Regions from separate parts of the Paenibacillus sp. cl6col genome, predicted to be linked through region 2. Evidence: riboswitches for the same ligand, from Rfam matches in the RefSeq annotation. Region 2 holds a riboswitch; the other holds the start of a gene.
What was found. Region 2 has a riboswitch for glycine ahead of gcvH (glycine cleavage system protein GcvH). Riboswitches for the same ligand answer to the same signal wherever they lie in the genome.
Positions count from the first base shown of each region.

Region 1: linked by a shared signal. The riboswitch ahead of BLS15_RS22340 (alanine/glycine:cation symporter family protein) and the one ahead of gcvH (glycine cleavage system protein GcvH) in region 2 are both predicted to bind glycine.

Region 1 is NZ_FNAZ01000009.1:238,174-248,253, forward strand. It holds gene BLS15_RS22335 (pyridoxal phosphate-dependent decarboxylase family protein) at 24-1,481, shown strand; glycine riboswitch at 1,677-1,783, shown strand; gene BLS15_RS22340 (alanine/glycine:cation symporter family protein) at 1,932-3,272, shown strand; gene BLS15_RS22345 (sigma-70 family RNA polymerase sigma factor) at 3,434-3,967, shown strand; gene BLS15_RS22350 (DUF4179 domain-containing protein) at 3,964-5,079, shown strand; gene BLS15_RS22355 (alpha/beta hydrolase) at 5,174-6,091, shown strand; gene BLS15_RS22360 (ClbS/DfsB family four-helix bundle protein) at 6,286-6,810, opposite strand; gene BLS15_RS22365 (hypothetical protein) at 7,093-7,680, shown strand; gene BLS15_RS22370 (hypothetical protein) at 7,686-8,132, shown strand; gene BLS15_RS22375 (MerR family transcriptional regulator) at 8,275-8,841, shown strand; gene BLS15_RS22385 (hypothetical protein) at 9,038-9,631, shown strand; gene BLS15_RS22390 (serine hydrolase domain-containing protein) at 9,728-10,080, shown strand, end outside.
Region 2 is NZ_FNAZ01000009.1:76,082-86,161, forward strand. It holds gene BLS15_RS21590 (NAD(P)H-dependent flavin oxidoreductase) at 160-1,329, shown strand; gene BLS15_RS21595 (PASTA domain-containing protein) at 1,682-3,277, shown strand; gene gcvPB (aminomethyl-transferring glycine dehydrogenase subunit GcvPB) at 3,415-4,872, opposite strand; gene gcvPA (aminomethyl-transferring glycine dehydrogenase subunit GcvPA) at 4,869-6,224, opposite strand; gene gcvT (glycine cleavage system aminomethyltransferase GcvT) at 6,221-7,348, opposite strand; glycine riboswitch at 7,577-7,671, opposite strand; glycine riboswitch at 7,835-7,943, shown strand; gene gcvH (glycine cleavage system protein GcvH) at 8,137-8,529, shown strand; gene murI (glutamate racemase) at 8,707-9,540, shown strand; gene BLS15_RS21625 (GNAT family N-acetyltransferase) at 9,500-10,080, shown strand, end outside.

The DNA.
Region 1 (10,080 bases), 160 kb from region 2:
GGAAGGGAGTTGCTGGAATCCGTATGCTTAGACAGAATCCGATCTTGGATCTATCAACTGAGGAACAGCACATGCTAGGCTCATATACGTTAGAGAAGATCTGTCAGTATCTATCATACACCGACGAGGTAGTAGTTACTCCAGAATTAATCCCGTTAGAAATCGTACAGTATGCGGAGCAAATTGACTTTGCTGCTCCTGTCAAGCCTCAAACTGCGGTTCAGCATGTTATAGAAGGACTGCGTCGATATCAAGTGCACACAGCACATCCAGGATATTATGGCTTATACAATCCACGCCCGAACTTTATGGGAATTATGGCAGACACGATAACAGCGGCGTTTAACCCCCAGCTTGCTGCATGGAGTCATGCACCGTTTGCCGTAGAAATTGAGAATTACGTACTGCGTGAACTCGCCGTTCAATTTGGTTACCCGCGTGATGTTGCTGATGGAACTTTCACGACTGGGGGAGCGGAAGCTAATTTGACTGCAGTCTTAACGGCTCTATCTTATCATTTTCCAAAGTATGCAACAGACGGATTAGCAGCTCTGGAGAAGCCACCCATTCTGTATGCTTCTGAAGAGAGTCATCATTCATTGGTGAAAGCGGCTCGTTCCTGCGGGCTTGGAACGAATTCAATTCGCTCCATTCGTACGAACGATTCCTTGCAAATGGATATAGACGCGTTATCAGAACAAATACGTACAGACCGCGCGCAAGGTTTAGCCCCATTTCTTATTATTGCTACAGCGGGAACGACGGGAGCCGGTGCAATTGATCCGTTAATGGACATCGCAGCAATAGCGGAGCATGAACAGATGTGGCTTCATGTGGATGCTGCTTATGGCGGTGCAATCGTATTGGATTCCGAGCTGTCCTCCCATATAGATGGTATCCAGCAAGCAGATTCAATCGCGTTTGATGCACATAAGTGGCTGTCCGTTCCGATGGGGGCGGGCATGTACTTCACACGGCATTCACGTATATTGAATGAAACCTTCCGTATAACGGCAGATTATATGCCGAAGGAGGGTGAGGAGTTGCCCACGATTGATCCATATACGCATTCCATTCAATGGTCACGGAGATTTATAGGATTGAAGCTGTATTTATCCCTGGCTACAGCGGGTTGGGAAGGATATCGGGCTGTCTTGCGACATCAAGTTGAAATGGGCAAGCTATTCCGAGAAGAATTAATGCGATCTGGCTGGACAGTTGCCAATGATACCGTGCTGCCTGTCATTTGCTTTCTTGATCAAAAAGCATGGACACGAAACGACCAGGACTTCGCTCTATTTGTGAATCAACACGTATTGAGCACAGGGAAAGTGTGGCTATCCGTATTTACCATTCATGGTGTACCAACGCTGCGTGCATGCTTTACCAATTACGATACGAATGTGCAGAATGTGAGTGAACTCATTCATTTATTAAATGAGGCCAGATCCCTATATTACAGTCAACGAGCACATGTGTGATAGATGGTATGGGATAAATTACAATGCAGTGGATCATTGCACAATGATAGTGTGTCTACTATAATGTTACCTACAACTTTATAACTGGATGAAGTTTGCGGGAGATAGACGAATCGTCTAGCCGAAGGGGTAAGCTCTCAGGCGCTTAGGCATATCGAACCTTGAGCTCGAATACGTATAAGCAGGACCGTAAATGGACAGGACTCTGGAGAGACTCCATGATTGGGGCACCGAAGGGGCAAGACGAATTTGATTCTCGTGGATTCGTTAAAACTCTCAGGTAAAAGGACAGGGATGCAGAAGCGTAGAAAAATCGTAAGTCATTGGTATGATGATCTTATTTAGGTATGTCACTTACGTCAGGTTATTTATTCTGCACACATGTCCCCAGGGTCAAATCATTCGATTTGACTCTTTTTATTATTCACAAAGAGGGGAACTGATTTGACAATGATGGAACAATGGTTAGACAAATTGAACAACATGGTATGGGGAGCACCGCTTCTTATTTTATTAGTAGGAACGGGAATTTTATTAACGATCCGCTTGGGAGGGCTGCAGTTGTTCCGCCTGCCGCTCGCCTTGAAGTTAATATTCAAGTCGAAGAATGAGGGAGAAGGGGATGTATCCAGCTTCGGTGCATTGGCTACTGCGTTGGCGGCGACAATTGGAACTGGTAATATCGTGGGGGTTGCTACTGCAATTAAGGTGGGTGGACCCGGTGCATTGTTCTGGATGTGGGTTGCTGCATTCTTCGGAATGGCTACCAAATATGCGGAGGGATTGCTTGCTGTCAAGTATCGCAACATTGATGACAATGGACAAGTGCTAGGTGGCCCAATGTATTATATTGAGAAGGGGCTTGGCATGAAATTCAAGCCGCTTGCTGTATTCTTCGCGATTAGCGGGGTGTTGGTTGCCTTACTTGGAATAGGTACATTTCCGCAAATTAATGCGATCGTCACATCTACAGAAGCAAGCCTTGGAGTGCCTGCAGTAGTCACTGCGGCAATCGTCACTATCGTGACCGCACTTGTTACAATTGGCGGGATTCAGAGTATATCGCATGTGACGACGACAATTGTTCCTGTCATGGCTATTATCTATTTTATCGCGAGTTTTGTGGTGCTTATTGCATTTGCGGATCAGATACCGCACGCACTGTCGTTGATTTTCCATGGCGCGTTCAATGTAACAGCAGCAGGAGGCGGCTTCTTGGGAGCAACGGTTATGATGGCGATCCGCAACGGGATTGCAAGAGGTGTATTCTCCAATGAATCAGGTCTCGGAAGCGCACCGATTGCGGCCGCGGCTGCGAAGGTGAAATGGCCGGCTGAGCAAGGACTCATATCAATGACTGGAACATTCATCGATACGATCATCGTCTGCTCGCTTACAGGATTAACATTGATTGTAACGGGTGTATGGAATGGCCCAATGGAAGGAGCGGCCATGACACAGGCAGCATTTGATGCTGCGCTGCCATACGGTTCCCTCATTCTTATGTTTTGCTTGATTTTATTTGCATTCACGACGATTCTTGGCTGGAACTATTACGGCGAACGGTGCATGGTTTATTTGTTCGGTGTCAAATCGATTCTGCCGTACCGCCTTGTGTTCATTGCGATCATTGGCTTTGGGGCATTTATCAAGCTGGATATGATATGGAAGCTTGCTGATATTGTAAATGGATTAATGGCGCTGCCGAACTTAGTTGCACTGCTCGGTTTGTCTGGAGTCGTCGTGTCTGAGACGCGTCTATATTGGAAGCATAGGGAATCCGAAAAATAAATAGAAGCAGGAAGCGATTCCTGTTCTTAAGTAAACTGCCAAATGCATGAAAGTGAACATTTGGCAGTTTTTTTGCGTTTAATGAAACCTTTTGCCTATCTTGTGCATCTAATTGACAGTTTGATTCGCGTGTATGGGGTAAAGAAGGGAGTAGAAACGGCTTGCATAGCGATATAGAGACAGAAGTGAGATTGGCTAAGGAAGGTAACAAAGAAGCGTTTATTCGACTCATCAAGCAGCATGAAGCCCAAATGTTCAACATGGCCAGGTCGATCGTCAGAAGGGATGAGGATTGTGCAGATGCGATGCAGGAGACTGTGCTCAAGGCTTATCGCGCACTGACCAACCTAAATCATCATGCCTATTTTAAGACTTGGCTCTTTCGGATATTGATCAATGAATGCAATATGATATTGCGGAAGCAGGCTCGCATCATCATGCTGGCTGAACTCCCAGAAGTTGGTGTTGCCACGGCTGAATACAGTGATCATCTTGATTTGCGTCAGGCGATCTATCGGCTTGAGGAAGTATCTCGCAATATTGTTATTTTGTTTTATTTTCAGGATTTGCCAATGCATCAGATCGCCGAGATGATGGATATGTCCGTGGGCGCGGTGAAGACACGGCTGCATCGGGCACGTCACACGCTCGCAGAATGGCTGGATGATACTGAAGAAAGGAAGATGAACGGATGAAAGACATACAACTGCCTATCGATCAGCGACTGGAACAGCTTAGGGAACCATATATTAGCGAGCTGCCAGAATCCGTTCGCAACCGAATGGATCGGACATACCAGATCATCGACGAGATGCTTCCTGGACGGAAGAGAAGAAGTCGGAAGAACCGCTGGCTGCGCAGAGTGTTGATTTCAACAGCGGGTGTAGCGAGCCTCGGGATTGTCATGATCTTCTCGGGTCTTGCCTCTCCAGCGATCGCACAGACGTTGAAGCAGATTCCGTTCATGAATAGCGTATTCAAACTGGTGGGGGATCTTGGCTTGCAAACCGCTGGAGAGAAGGGGATGGTCACCTCAGTCAATCAGCGCGTATCCCATAAGGGAGTAACGCTCTCGATTTCTGAAATGATGTATGATGGCAGCAGGCTATCTCTAGTGCTCAGCAGAGAAGATTCGAAAGCGGAGAAGGATTCTTTTTTTCAGTTATGGAACAAGCAGCGCATGCTTAGCAAGCGAGCCAATAATATCGATTTTTATATGGGAGACAAGCAGATAAATACCGGGATGGGGCTGCAGCCGGGTGGGGAGCATGCTCCGCAATCGATAATCGTTACCGCTTTAGATTCTGCTGATCTTGAGCTTCCAGACTCGTTCGAAATGAAGATGGTCGTGTATTTGGCTGATGTGGATGAGAATTACGAGTTCCTCTTCCCGATCAAGAAGGATACGGAGCGAACGATTATCCTGAAGACATCAGAGACCAAATCACATGATTCGATAAATATGTCGATCGATCGAGTAGAAATTACCCCCATCACAACCCGCTTGCTCGTCGGTGTCCACGGGGCAAGCGGAGAAGAAGATTATCGTAAAATGCTGGATGCAATACCGGATAGCTATAAAGTTGATGGGTTCCTCAATCTGGAGTTCGATATCGAGGATGAGCAGGGAAATGAACAGAATGCAATTGCTGGGAATGGTTCAGGAGAAGGAAAAGGAATGGTGTTCTCAACCTCTTACGAGCCGTTCAAGGTGAAGCCTAGCTTAATCGTCATTAAGCCGTTTGTTAGAAAAGGCCCGGATAAGAATTATATTCCACAACTGGAGTTCAAGCTGCCCGTTCGATGAAAGGATTGCATTCCTCGATCATTCACGTGTAACATGAATATTGGTGGAATTATGCCATTACATCATGTATTTCAATCGGAGGAGAGTTCACATCATGGAGCGCTTGAATGATTTGGAACCAGGCATTCGAAGCATCGTTAAGGAATTTATTGAATCAGGACGTCCTTCTGCGAGACAGCAGAGCTATCAGGAGCGCCGTCAAGGTTATGTTCAATCGGTTGTGTTGGCAGGAGAAGCGGAGCCTATATGGGAAATCACTGATCATACGATCGATTCCATCCCTTTACGCATTTACCGACCGTCGTATGCGTCTAATCTTCCTGTTATGATCTATTATCATGGCGGATGCTTTATAAGCGGGGATTTCACAACGCATGACCGCCAGTTAAGAGCATTAGCTAACAAGGGGAACTCGATTGTGGTAGCGGTTGATTACCGCTTGGCACCAGAACATGCCTATCCAGCTGCTCATGATGATGCCTATAAGACCGCACAAATTGTGCGTGAACATGCCGTATCTTGGGGAGGAAATCCGAATGATATTACACTGGCAGGTGATAGTGCGGGCGGACATATTGCGCTAGTAACGTCCTTGCGGCTCAAGGCACAGAAGGAATGGATGCCAACAAGACAAATCTTGATTTATCCGATGTTGGACGCTAGTGGTTCAAGCGAGAGTTATCAACGGTACGGAGATGATTACGTGATCACTCGCGACGCACTGCTCAGCGGTTTTGAAGCTTATTTCGGAGACATTCCGGCAAAACATCCAGAGGCAAGTCCTATTCAGCGCAGCGACTTGGAAGGATTGCCATACACACATATTCTTCTTGCCGAATTCGATCCTCTTGCAGACGAGGGAGAAATGTTGTATCGGCGGCTGCTTGATGCAGGAGTTGGTGCAGAGTGCAGGAAGTACTTCGGTGTCAATCACGGATTTTTCCAACTCGCGGGCATAAGCGGCGCTGCACGGACGGCCATTCAGGACGTTGCCTCTATTATGACGAGGTAACAATAGATACAATCATTTGCTTGAACTAGATATAGAAGAGTTGAAATAGATTACAGATAGATATAGATATAGATATAGATATAAAAGAAGAGATAAAAAGGTGAATAGATAAATTCCTAGTTGAATCAGCGGCAGACGGTTCATATCCGGTTACGAGCGTACTGATCTGTCGCTGTACAACTAGGATAATAGAGTTAAGACATACTCAGAAAACCTTTTTTCCATTTTCTGATTTTCGTACGGAATGATGTAAATGGAGCAACCGAATTAATATGTATCCATCGAGCCATCGGCCAATTCTGCTTGTCCCCTGTCCAATTGCGAACCCCTTGTATGAACAACGCCTCATCGTTATAGCTATCAATCCACTTCACCCACAGCTGTACGGCATCCTTAAGTTGATTCCTCAATTCAGTTAACGAGTAAGATGAATAATGCTCGTAGAAAGATTGATATAATGCACCGAGTTGATTCCACTTATACTCTGGAGAAGGCATATGTACGATTTCGCCTTCCTGTTCCTGCTTGTCCCACCCCATAACGAGATGCAGCCAGCCTAATTGATAGGCGATGATCTCGGCTGGAGTTCGATCTACCCCAGTGATCCGCACATCCCTTGCACTGTCCTCGATATCGTTGAATTCTTCATCAAACCGCCTGTAGGTATATTGGATTGCATCAATTAAGGCAGCCTTATTGTTGTAATAATATGCTGTCATCGTGTTATCCCTCCTATTCAGTTCCTGTATATAGTATGACATTGGTAACCTGACAACTGGTTGTCAACAATAATTGAACTTTGGAAATTTTGATTTCGCTGCAGAGTTGGAAAAGTCCTTTTGCAATCGGTGATATTCATAGGCTTTAATGGGATTGTTCCAAGATCCATGTCTGTCTATTGAGCTTGTTTTTAAAGGTCTGATAGAGTAATGATAGCAATAATGGCAATAAAAGGATTTTGGTCTATATCATAGTACATTACAGGAAGGTGCTTGCTAGGGATGAATAAGATGTTTGCCACGCTAAGTGCAGTCATCGTATTAGCATGTTCATTACTAATATACCATTTTGTAATGGATGATTCGCATGTTGAACGTACTAATTCTCACAGTCAATTATCGCTTATCGATGCACTGCATGTTGGAATGGTAGCGGCAAAAAAGTGGAATCCCGAAGCTGTCCTACTCTATGTGACAAGCGTGGATGACGGGTTAGGGAAGACAAGTGGACAAGAAGGTACAAGGAGTCGATGGAATTTACAAGTGGGTGCCCCGGCGAACAAGCGCGCTGTTATTGCGATTCGGGATGGAAAAGTGGATAAGGTCATACCTGGAATAGGTAATTACAATTCCGAATGGATGGTATCTACCGACAAGGTCAAGATTGACAGTAATGTGGCAGTGCTCAAAAGCATACGGTCAAGACATTTACTGCCTGGAGATGGATGGGCTAACGGCTATCACTTTATTCTTCAGGCAGGAGAAGGATTGACTACAATTACGGTGATTGGCCGAGATGATCAAGATCAACTGCAGCAGATCGAGTTCGATGCTGTAACGGGGAGGATATTGTCTGGACAAGGGGAGTGATTAAGATGAGAAAGTGGTTTGCAGCCATAATCATGTCAGCAGCACTTCTAGTTACCGGAGTATCTACAGCGAAGGCGGATATCACGTATATGAATGAAGATTTTACTGCTTATACAGGGGCAGCAGGAGACAATAACCCGGTGTTTGCTGGTGGAAAAGCTGCCTACATCGGTGGTGTTGCTGTGCATCCGACAATCTGGGGGGCGGGAAACTGGAACAAGCCTGTTTTTCCGTTTGGTACAATGATTGTATTAAATAATAATGAGAGCATATCGATTCCAGGCGGTTACGTGATAAACACGTTTGTTGTGGAAGATACAGGGGATCTCAAGAATACAGCTAAACTCTCATATCGTTGGATTGATGTCTATTTCGGGAAATATAGCACTGCCAATCATCAAGCGGCTATTAACTTTGGCAAAAAGAAGCTCAGTTATACGGTAATATCATAATAACTATTGGAATAGGGTACTACTGGAATCAGCATTTCTCCATATCTAAGGTGAGATGCTGATTCTTTCTGTTTTCAAGCCTTGCCTATGACGTTACGTCATAGTGTACATTGAAGGTAATATGACGAGAGGAGATGTTCTATTGAATGAACACATGTATACCGTTAAAGCTTTTGCAACACTAACTGGTGTTACAGAACGCACGCTTCATTTTTATGATCGGAAAGGGTTGATGGCTCCTTCTAGTTACAATGAACATGGACATCGTCTGTACAGTAAGGATGACATTTCAACCATGCAGAAAATTATTACTCTCAAATATTTGGGGTTTTCTTTACAGGAAATCGCGGATTACCTTGCGAACCATGATTCACCTCAAATGCGCGATACACTGCAAAAGCAGAAAGCTATGCTCGCGAAAAAAAGAGAAGAGCTTGATTATGTAATCAATACGATTACGCGGGTGGAGCAGATCATGCAAGATGAAGATTTAGACAGTGACCTGTTACTAGCGATCATCCACTCGATCCAGCGTGAAAAGGAACAAGAAGAGTGGCTATCAGACCGATTGTCACAATCAGTTATCGAACATGCGCTTCTAAAGCATCTTTCCCCACAGGAACGACTAAAATTTGAGAGGGAAATGCTCGCTATTGTGAATCAATTGCAGCATTATTGCAAATTAGGAGTATCGCGCCATCCGAAGTAGTGGTCCAGCGCACCATCGAGCACATGATTACGACTATGAATGAACACATTGCACCACATTATCAGGAGAAAATAGCGGAGTTAGATCTCGATGATCATTCGCAGCTTTACGTGTCCATATTCTCCAAGGAAGTAGAGGATTACATCAAAGAGGCCGTAAATCGATTTGAGGAAAATCAGTTAAGGAGGAGCTGAAGATGTCAAGCATCGTATCAGATGTACGTCATCTGATCTATTTTTCGATTATGATTTGGATGAAGAAACCAGGTAAGGAGCGGGGAGAGGCATTCTCCTATCATCAACATTCTCAGTTCAAAACTATGGCCATCTTTTTATCCATTTTACTTATAATCGAAGGTGTATTGTTTCATTTTCTCGTACAAATGTGGAGTGAACTTGCTGCATGGATCCTTTCAGCTATTAATATCTATGGACTGTTCTATCTGATGGCACTATATAAATCTGCGAAATACTTGCCACATCTAGTTGTGGACAATCGAATCTTTATTCGTTGTGGTTATCAAAACAGGATTGAAGTGCCCCTGAACAATGTTGTCGTCATACAGAAGGCCAAAGAAATCAGCATGGGGGAGAAAATTCCGAAAGATATGCATTATGCTGTCATTATCTGTGATTCCCCACAATACGAAATTGTTCTAAAAGAACCAATCGAGACAAAAGGGTTGTTCGGGAGGACGATCCCGAAACGTTCCGTGGTATTCAGGTGTGATAACCCGGAAGCTTTGCTGCTGAAGCTAAATCAAGGGATCCAACATGCTAATGGGGGGTGATTCGTCGAGATAAATCAGATGTTACTGGAAATAAACTGAACTTTCTTAGCGTTCAAACGTACTATCCAATAAGTACATAATTGGGGAGGCATAAGAATGAAGAAAAGCTTGTCTTTGGTATTGGCAATAAGTATGGTTGTTGCAATGCTTGTTCCGACGAGCGCAATGGCCGCAGCTTCAAATGGGGGCTTGAATTACTCCGCTACTAAAAAAGTTGCTACTGAAAAAGCTTCACTGTTGACGGACACTTTCGGTACGACAAGTGTTCAATATGCACTCATTGATCATGGTAACATCGTAGTATCTGGGCAAGCCGGTAAGAATGATGCTCAAGGAAAAGTACCACTGTCGAAAAACACGATGTATGGAATCGGATCAACCAGCAAGGTATTTACCACGGTAGCCGTTATGAAACTGGTTGAAGAAGGAAAGGTAGATCTAGATACTCC
Region 2 (10,080 bases):
TCAATTATGCACGGAGTCAGAACAAGTGAAAATGGTCATTATACAGGAAATTCCATCTCTTTCGTCGAAGGATAACAGTGTGGGACAAGGCTTCTCTTAAATGTGCGAAATTAGCATGATCGATTTTCGAATCCTTGGTGCAGAAGGGAAGATTGAATCGTGAGTGATAGATTGAATAAGTCTAATACGATAATCCATCGAATTGGCATCCAATACCCGATTATTCAAGCAGGGATGGCAGGGGGAGCAACCACACCTGAACTTGTAGCGGCTGTATCGAGCGCTGGAGGGCTCGGGACGCTGGGAGCGGGATACATGCAGCCTGAACAGATGAGAAAAGCAATTCGGGCAATTAAGCAGCTTACGAGCAAGCCCTTTGCAGTAAATCTATTCATACCAGAACCAGCCGGGATTGATCAGCACATATCGGATGCAGTGATGGAAGATTTGCAGAATATCGATAGACAACTGAATGAGCAAGGTCAAGAAATCAGCGAGGATAGAAGTAAAGATAGAAGTAAAGATAGAAGCAAAGATGGAAGCAAAGATAGAAGCAAAGAGACATACTGCTTTGATGAGTCAGCTTATCGGCTAACTTTTCATAACCAGATTCAAGTCATTCTTGAAGAGAACGTTCCGATTCTCAGCTTTACATTCGGAATTCTCGATGAGATCTATATTCGTCAATTGAGTGAAGCTGGCATCATCTTAATAGGAACAGCAACACATGTTGCCGAGGCGATACAGCTTGAAGCTGCAGGTATCGATATGATCGTGGCTCAAGGCAGTGAGGCAGGCGGTCATCGCGGAACATTTGTGGGAGACCCCTATTCATCTCTAATCGGCACATTGGCGTTAGTTCCTCTTATTGTCGATCAGGTATCCGTTCCCGTCATTGCTGCCGGCGGTATAATGGATGGACGCGGGATAGCGGCGGTCATGGCCCTTGGAGCACAAGCAGCACAGTTAGGGAGTGCTTTCCTGCTGTGCAAGGAGAGTGGTGCACATCCCGCTTATCAAGCGGCCATTCGCGCATCTGACGAATGCAGTACGGTTATTACGAGGACAATCTCAGGCAAGCCTGCAAGAGGAATAAGGAATGATCTCATTCGCAGGCTGGAGACTTATCACGATTCCATACCTGCTTATCCAATTATGAATGAACTTACGAGAGGCGTTAGACAGTCGGCTGCTCGAACCAATAATCCTCAATATATGTCATTATGGGCAGGGCAAGCAGCACGAATGGGGGAAGTTCAAGGGGCACATGACAAGATGGAGCAGTCGATCAAGCAATGGAGAGATGTAGTGAAGATGTTGCAAAAGTAAAATTGAGAGCGACCGATGGTGATACAATGATGATTAAACAATGACGAACGATGATGAAACGATGTCAAATCAATGATTCATCAACGACTAGACAACGAATAAATCACGATAAATTGATGACGAAATGTTGATGAATCGTTAATGAAAATGATGGAAGAAAATAATCTGAAAAATTTGCGAAAATGAGCCAGATTAAGCAATGTAGGCGATAGTATAAGGAATTGGCAAATAGCTGCACAATGTTTCGTTAATGCAAGTTTTGCAAAAAATCATAATTTGCTTCATAATGTCTTAGGAGAGCTCGACGTTCAGCGTTGGGCTTCCAAGCATGAATCGCGGAGGAGCAAGACATATGAGTGCTTACATTGGGGAACGTTATCAATTATGCAAGGTAATTTTGCATTTGGCAGATGGAGTTTTATATGAAGCCATAGATTTGTCACTTAAGAGAGATGTATTTATATATTTGGTAGAGAATAAGGGACTGGATAAGGCTGAGCAATGCAAGAAAGCGTTTGGTCAAATCTCGCATTTTTCAAATAATCGATTCTTCCATATGCTGAATGCAGGGACGTCCGGCAGTGATTTCTTCGTGGTGTTCACCTCCTATAGCGGAATGCCGCTGGCGAAGTACATACAGCATCACGCGCTGAGTGCCAACAAGACGCTGTCCTTGTTATATGAAGTTGGTAAGGCGATTCAAGATGCGCTGGAATCGAATATTACGAACTTCTCCGTATCTGTCGACAACTTGTGGATTACGGAGGATCATCATGTTCTTGTGATGAACTATTGGTCAGAGGCACCGACTGAGCGCTGCGGTACATTGGGACTGTGCTACTTGCTGTATCAGCTGAGCACACTGCATTTGAATGTGCCTCAATACTATGAAATGTATGAGTCGCGCTTGGCCGGTGCATTGAAGGAATTGTCTCCAGGTCAGAAGGAAGCGCTGTTGTCTCTCGTACAGAGTGTCTATTTAGGAGAAATCTCGCAGTTTTCCTTCATGCTGACGCTCCGCGAGATTATGGATTCGCCGAACATCCCTGTGAAGACAATTGGGGGCATTTATACGCCGCCCGTTCCGAAAGTGGATCCAGAGCTGCTCATCACTGCTGAGGAAGAGGCGGAGGAAGAAGAAGCCGCACCTTATGAAGCGGATAACGCGGAGAATGTGGGCCGCAAGAAAATGATACTCATTCTTGCATGTGCTGCCGTATTTATTTGCGTATTGGGCGGAGCAGTCATGTTGGCAAACTCCTTGTCGAAGGCAAATGATGCAGCGATATCTACTGATGCTCCAGCGTCTAACGATCAGGTTGCAACAGAGAATCCAGCAACAGAGCCGGGAACGGATTCAGATGCAAGCCAACAGGACTCTGGCTCTTCTACAAACGTAACAGAGCCGCCAGCGACGGATAACAATAATAATTCATCCAATGACAATTCCTCTCAAGAACGCGAGACGGAGAAGAAATCGGATGATGCGGATCGGAAGTCGACAGAGCGTGACCGTGACCGTAATAGGGATTCCAACTCGAACAATACGAGTGTAACTCCGCCTACGACGCCAGAGAAGAAACCTGACGATCATACAACAGATTCTGGTACGACGAATAACGGTGCTCATGATGGTCAGACAGGGACAACGCCAGACACGACATCGCCACCAGACGGTCAGCAGCCTGATGGCCAGCAGCCGGATCCGAACACGAATACAACGACGGAACCGCCGAAGTCTGGTGAGATTGCTGTTCCTAACTTGGTGGGCTTGTCGAAGGAAGAAGCGGAGAAGCAGATTCTTGCAAGCGGCTTGAAATATGAGTATGTTCTCGAGAACTCGGATGAACAGGAAGCAGGGAAAGTATTTAAGCAAGAAGTTCCTGCTGGTGGAGCTGCGAAGAAGGGTGACAAGATTAAATTCTATGTTAGCCGAGCGAAGAAATAATAAAAGCAATCTAAAGTTATAATACTGAAGGACTGAAGGTAAGTTACATTTCGTCCAATAATGAAATGCCCCGAGTGGCCGTAACCGAATTGTCGGTAGGCGCTCGGGGCATTTTGCATGTTGCTGCTTATTACAAATTAATTACAAGCACAGTTCAATACAGGCTTCCGTGCGGCTTGGGTTTCATCCAATCGCTTCACATCCGTATAATGCGGTGCATTCAGCAGCAGTTCAGGCTGTTCCTTCGCTTCCTGTGCGATCTGGATCATCACATCGATGAAGCGATCCAGCGTCTGCTTGCTCTCTGTTTCCGTAGGCTCGATCATCATACACTCCTCGACATTGAGCGGGAAGTAGATGGTTGGCGGATGGAAGCCGAAGTCAAGAAGTCGCTTGGCAACATCCAGCGTCCGCACACCGTACTGCTTCAACCCTTTTCCTGACATCACAAACTCATGCTTGCACACGCCTGGATATGGAATATCGTAATAAGGCGCCAGACGGTGCATCATGTAGTTGGCATTCAGTACCGCGCATTCAGATACACGGCGCAGCCCTTCTGGACCGTAAGTGCGAATATATACATAGGCGCGCAAGAGGATACCGAAGTTACCGTTATAGGCCTTGACTCGTCCAATGGACAGCGGAGAGCCTTGATCGAATTCATATGAACCATCCTCATGCTTCATCACCGTAGGGGAAGGGAGGAATGGAATCAGCTTGCTCTTCACGCCAACAGGGCCAGCACCAGGGCCGCCGCCGCCATGAGGCGTGCTCATCGTCTTATGCAAATTCAAATGGACAACATCAAAGCCCATATCCCCAGGACGCGTAATACCCATAATGGCATTGGAGTTAGCGCCATCATAATAGAGCAATCCGCCAGCTTCATGAACAATGCTCGCGATCTCGACAATATGCTCTTCGAACAATCCGAGCGTGCTCGGGTTCGTGAGCATCAATGCTGCCGTATCAGATCCAACAGCGGCTCTGAGTGCTTCCAGATCAACGAATCCTTGTTCGTTAGACGGTATTGTAATCGTATCTAAGCCAGCTACAGTTGCACTAGCGGGGTTCGTACCATGAGAGGAATCAGGAACGATTACTTTTGTCCGCTGCTCGCCGCGGCTCTCATGGTAAGCCCGGATCATCATCAACCCCGTCCATTCTCCATGCGCGCCTGCCGCAGGCTGAAGCGTGACCTTATCCATACCAGTCAAGGCAGCGAGATCCTCTTGCAGCGTGTACAGCAGCTCTAGAGCCCCTTGCACCGTGCTTGTAGGCTGATAAGGATGGATTGCTGCGAGACCTGTCAGCCTTGCTGCATCCTCGTTAATTTTCGGATTATATTTCATCGTACAAGAGCCGAGTGGGTAGAAGCCATTGTCTACGCCGAAGTTGCGGCGTGATAAGGCGGTATAATGTCGAATCACATCAACCTCATACACTTCAGGCAGCTCGGCCTCTTGACTGCGCAGCATCGAAGTTGGGATAAGCTCTTGAATCTCGATTTCTGGAACATCACATTCAGGTAAGGAATAGGCAATACGCCCAGGATGACTCAATTCAAATATTAGTGCTTGTTCCGGTTTCATACGCAGCTCACCTCCAGCAAGTCAATAAATTGTTCGATGTCTGATTTGGATTTTTTCTCTGTGACCGCAATGAGCATATGTCCTTCCAGTTCAGGATAGAAACGGCCAAGATCCAAGCCGCCAATGTATCCGTTGTCCAGGAGCAGAGACTGCAATCGATCCATGTCAGTATCTTGCGGGAGACGAAGTACGAATTCATTGAAATAAGGCGCTTGGAACGCTAATCCAAGATTGGGCTTGTTATTGATATAAGCAGCTGCATAATGAGACTTCTGTATATTGAGCTTCGATACCTCTTGCATTCCCATCTTGCCCATGACGGACATATAGACGGAAGCAGCAAGAGCAAGAAGTGCTTGGTTTGAACAGATGTTGGATGTCGCCTTCTCGCGACGAATATGCTGTTCTCTCGCTTGGAGTGTAAGAACAAATCCACGCTTGCCATCCAGATCCTTGGTCAAGCCGACAATTCTGCCAGGGATGCGGCGCATATAGGGCTCTGCAACGGCAAAGAAACCGCATGTAGGACCGCCGTAAGATGCTGCAATGCCAAGCGGCTGGGCATCTCCAACACATACGTCGACACCTAGTTTGCCAGGACTCTCCAACATAGCAAGACTCAGTGGATTCGTACTCATGATGAGCAGGCCTTTATTTGCATGTGCAATCGGTTCAATGGCGCGCACATCTTCAATGCATCCGAAGAAGTTCGGGGACTGAATCAGTACGGCAGCAGTCTCGTCCGTGACAGCACGCTCCAGCTGAGCAAGGTCAGTCACGCCGTCTTGATATCCAATCTCGACCACTTCAACATTAAGTCCTCGAGCCATTGTGCGAACAATCTGTCTCGCTTCTGGATGGACAGTGCTCGAGATGACAAGCTGTTTGCGCTTCGTTGCGCCAACCGCCAGTGCCCCAGCTTCTGCAAGTGCAGTAGCGCCATCATACATGCTGGCATTGGCAACAGCCATACCAGTCAACTCGCATATATAGGATTGAAATTCAAAGATTGCTTGCAATTCACCCTGACTGATTTCAGGCTGATAGGGTGTATAGGCTGTATAGAACTCTGATCTAGAAACTAGATGCTGAATGACTACAGGGATATGATGATCGTATATGCCAGCACCAAGGAAGCTGGTATGGCTCTCACTGTTAGCATTGCGGGAGGCCAATTCCTTCATATGCTTCATCATGGCTGCTTCATCTAATGGTTCAGACATTGGCAGTACTCCATTGTAACGAATGGAGGCTGGGATATCGCGGAATAGCTCGTCAATGGAAGAGATGCCGATCTGCTGCAGCATGTCAGCCTGATCTTGTTCCGTTACTGGAATGTAACGATGCTTCATGATGGATTCGCTCCTTTGGCAGGGGTCGGGATTCGTTTATAAAATGGAGTCGAGACGACGCGGGCTTTCAACTGCTTGCCGCGAATTTCGACAAGAATTTCTGTATCCAATTCAGAGAATGCGGATTCAATCAAGGCCAGCCCTAGATTGCGTTTTAATGTCGGCGACTGTGTTCCTGTTGTAACTTCTCCGATCACGCGCCCATCTGCAAGCACTGGATAATGGGAGCGAGGAATGCCTTTGTCGATCATCTCGATGCCGACCAGCTTTCGTGCCGGTCCATCGGTCTTCTGCTTCGTTAATGCTACACGGCCGATGAAGTCGCCCTTATCCAGCTTGACGAATCGTGCTAGCCCTGCCTCAAGCGGCGAGATATCGGCTGTAATTTCTTGTCCATAGAGGGGCAGACGTGCCTCGAAGCGCAAGGTGTCTCTAGCACCAAGCCCTGCTGGGAGCAAGCCGAACGGTTCGCCCGCGCGAATCAGCTCATTCCATACGTGTGCTGCATCCTCTGCGGACAAGTAGAGTTCGAAGCCATCTTCACCGGTATAGCCTGAGCGAGACAGCAATGTTGATACGCCGCAGACTTGTGCATCCGATAGGAAATGGAATGGAGCGAGCGAATCAATAGGTGCCTCAGTTACCGCAGCAAGAATAGCTTGGGCATTCGGCCCTTGAAGGGCAAGCAATGCTGTGCGATTCGATACATTGGTCAAGGTAACGCCATGAATCAGGTGCTTCTGCAGCCATGCGTAGTCTTTATCGATGTTGGAGGCATTAACGACGAGCATGTAACGGTCGCTCTTCATCTGATAAATGAGAATATCATCGACAACTCCTCCGTCAGGGTAGCACATCAGCGTATATTGTGCTTTGCCATCCTCGAGCCGCGATACATCATTTGTTGTCATCTGTTGAAGAAATGTCAGGGAGGCAGGGCCGCTTACGATAAATTCACCCATATGGGAGACATCGAATAGACCTGCATGTGTACGAACTGCTTCATGCTCTCGCTGAATGCCGATAAATTGAACAGGGAGCTCCCAGCCGCCGAAGTCAATGCAGCGTGCACCCGGATAAGCAGAGTATTGATCAAATATTGGCGTTCTCTTCAATTGACTCATGAATTCACCTCGATACGCGTATTTGGACTAATCATCGGTATACGTACATAAAAAGGACAGCCGAAAGAAAAGTGGATGCATCGCATCCTCTCATTCTCTCGCTCTGTCCTTTGTACCTGAGAGTGTCGCCGATTGTCGCAAACAAATTGTTTGTTTCCGTGTCTACCATCGACTTTCCCCTTGGGTGACTGTATTCGTTTTCATGAATAGCAGTGCTCTCCAGAGGTGCGTCCGGTAAAAGTCCTTTTGCCTGAGAGATTCACCCATTCAGGCTTACTCCTTCGGCGCCGCTATGTCTCAGCAGTCTCTCCCTTTACCATCATTCGCCATTTTCAGCTGTCATCTCTACATTAGTTGAGCTTTCCACACTTTGTCAATTGATATTTTCTTCACAACTGATTTCATAGCTTGTCATATTGACAATCATGCATATCTTGCAATAATCTAATGGTGTTATAATTACCCAGTTTAATCGTAATTCGCGAACGAGGAAGGTCGGGAGAGTTTGACAATTGCGATTGTCAACACCGAAGGAGCAAGTTGCCAGCCGCCGATTGGCAATGAATCTCTCAGGTTCCATAACCGCCATTCTGACGCAGCTCTGGAGAGTGCATTTTCTATGCCGCCAAAGGGGTAAGTTCAACCGCAGTTGTGGCTGTGGAGGAACGGGAACTCTCAGGTACCGAGGACAGAGAACAAGGCGACAAGGCCGCTTCCTGTCCATTTTTACGATCTCGATTGGATAGACGGCCTGATGAATGACATTATGAATGAAATGGGGCGTTGACATGAGCGAAGTGAAGAATGGATTGTTGTATAGTGAAGAGCATGAATGGGTAGTTGCCATAGAAGGCAATACGGTACGGGTTGGCATTACAGATCATGCACAATCCCAGCTGGGAGACATCGTATTCATCGAATTTCCGCCAGTAGGTACCAGCTTGTCCGCAGGGGACAGCATGGGATCAATTGAATCGGTGAAGACTGTATCTGAGTTGTACTGTCCGGTATCCGGAACAATTACGAAGGTCAATGATGGATTGGAAGCGTCGCCAGAGCTTGTGAACAGCAGCCCCTACGAAGATGGATGGATTGCAGAAGTTGAAGTAGAAGGCAGCGTTGAGGAAGCTGTGAAGCACTTGCTGAATGCAGAGCAGTACACGAAGCTGATAGATGAATAGTTGAAGGAACAATAGGTTGAGAATCTAAGAACCTGCTGTACCGGTATCATGCTGGTGCAGCAGGTTTTTTCATTTGTTATCTGACAAATTTCGATAGGATTCACCGCCGAAAAGGAGTACAATATAAGCATCGACAACTAGATGTTGCAATGTTAATAAGAATGCTAGGTGAATGGAATGACAATCGCTTTTTTTGATTCTGGAATCGGTGGAATAACCGTGTTGGCTGAGGCTATGAAGCAGATGCCGCATGAACAATATTTATTTTATGCAGATACGCTGCATGTTCCTTATGGGACGAAATCTCAATCCGAGGTAATGCGCCATGTACATTCAGCTGTGGAAGACATCATGCAGCACAATGTGAAGGCGCTTGTTATTGCGTGCAATACAGCGACAAGCATCGCAGCGTCAGAACTAAGACGGAAGTACGACATTCCGATCATCGGGATGGAACCAGCAGTCAAGCCTGCCGTGGAAATGAACCGCGACAATGGCAAACGTGTGCTTGTATTCGCGACAGCTTTAACCTTAAGTCAGAACAAATACCATACATTAGTCAGTCGAATTGACGAAGAACATATTGTGGATTCGATTCCCTTGCCGGAATTGGTAGAGTATTGCGAGCAGTTAAACTTTGATAAGGGAGTGATAGGAGACTACTTCGTGCATAAGCTTGCTGGATTGGATTTGAATCAGTATGGAACGATTGTGTTAGGATGTACGCATTATCCCTATTACAAGCACATATTGAGAGACATTATCCCTGCTCATATCCAGCTTATAGACGGCAGCCATGGCACCGTGCAGCGTCTAGCACAAGTAATGCAGGAAAACCAGCTTAAGCAGTCATCGGATACGTCAGTCCGCCCTTCAATTCAATTTATGTGTTCAAGTCATGAGCAGCAATACATAGACAAGTTACAGACTGCACTCTATACCTATCAGACCTTCGGGGGAATGGATACGAATGAACAATCAATTGTTCGAGCTGGCGGGGAGCAGTGCTAAGCTGATCCCGATGCTTCCTGAACATAAGGAAGATTTATATGAAGCAGCATCTCATCCTGATATTTGGCACTACTTGCCGCGCACCATCCGCAGTCTTACGGATGCAGAACGAGTGATTCATGATGCTGTTCTGAACCGCGAGAAGGGGACTGAGTATCCATTCGTTGTCATTGATCAGCTTACAGAGCGAATTATTGGCGCGACGAGAATAATGAATATGTCTGCCTTGCATCGATATGCCGAGATTGGCGGCACATGGTATCATCCTTCTGTATGGCGTACTCGCATCAATACAGAGTGCAAGTATTTGCTGCTGCAATATTGCTTTGAACAGCTGCATACGATTCGTGTTCAGCTGACGGCAGATGTGCGCAATGAGCGCTCGAATCGCGCCATTCAACGGCTAGGAGCCGTATACGAAGGGAAATTGCGCCGACATCGGGTGATGGAGGACGGGTATATTCGCGACTCGAATGTGTACAGCATAGTTGATGAGGAATGGCCACAGGTGAAGGAGAGGCTCGAGCAATATTTGCACCA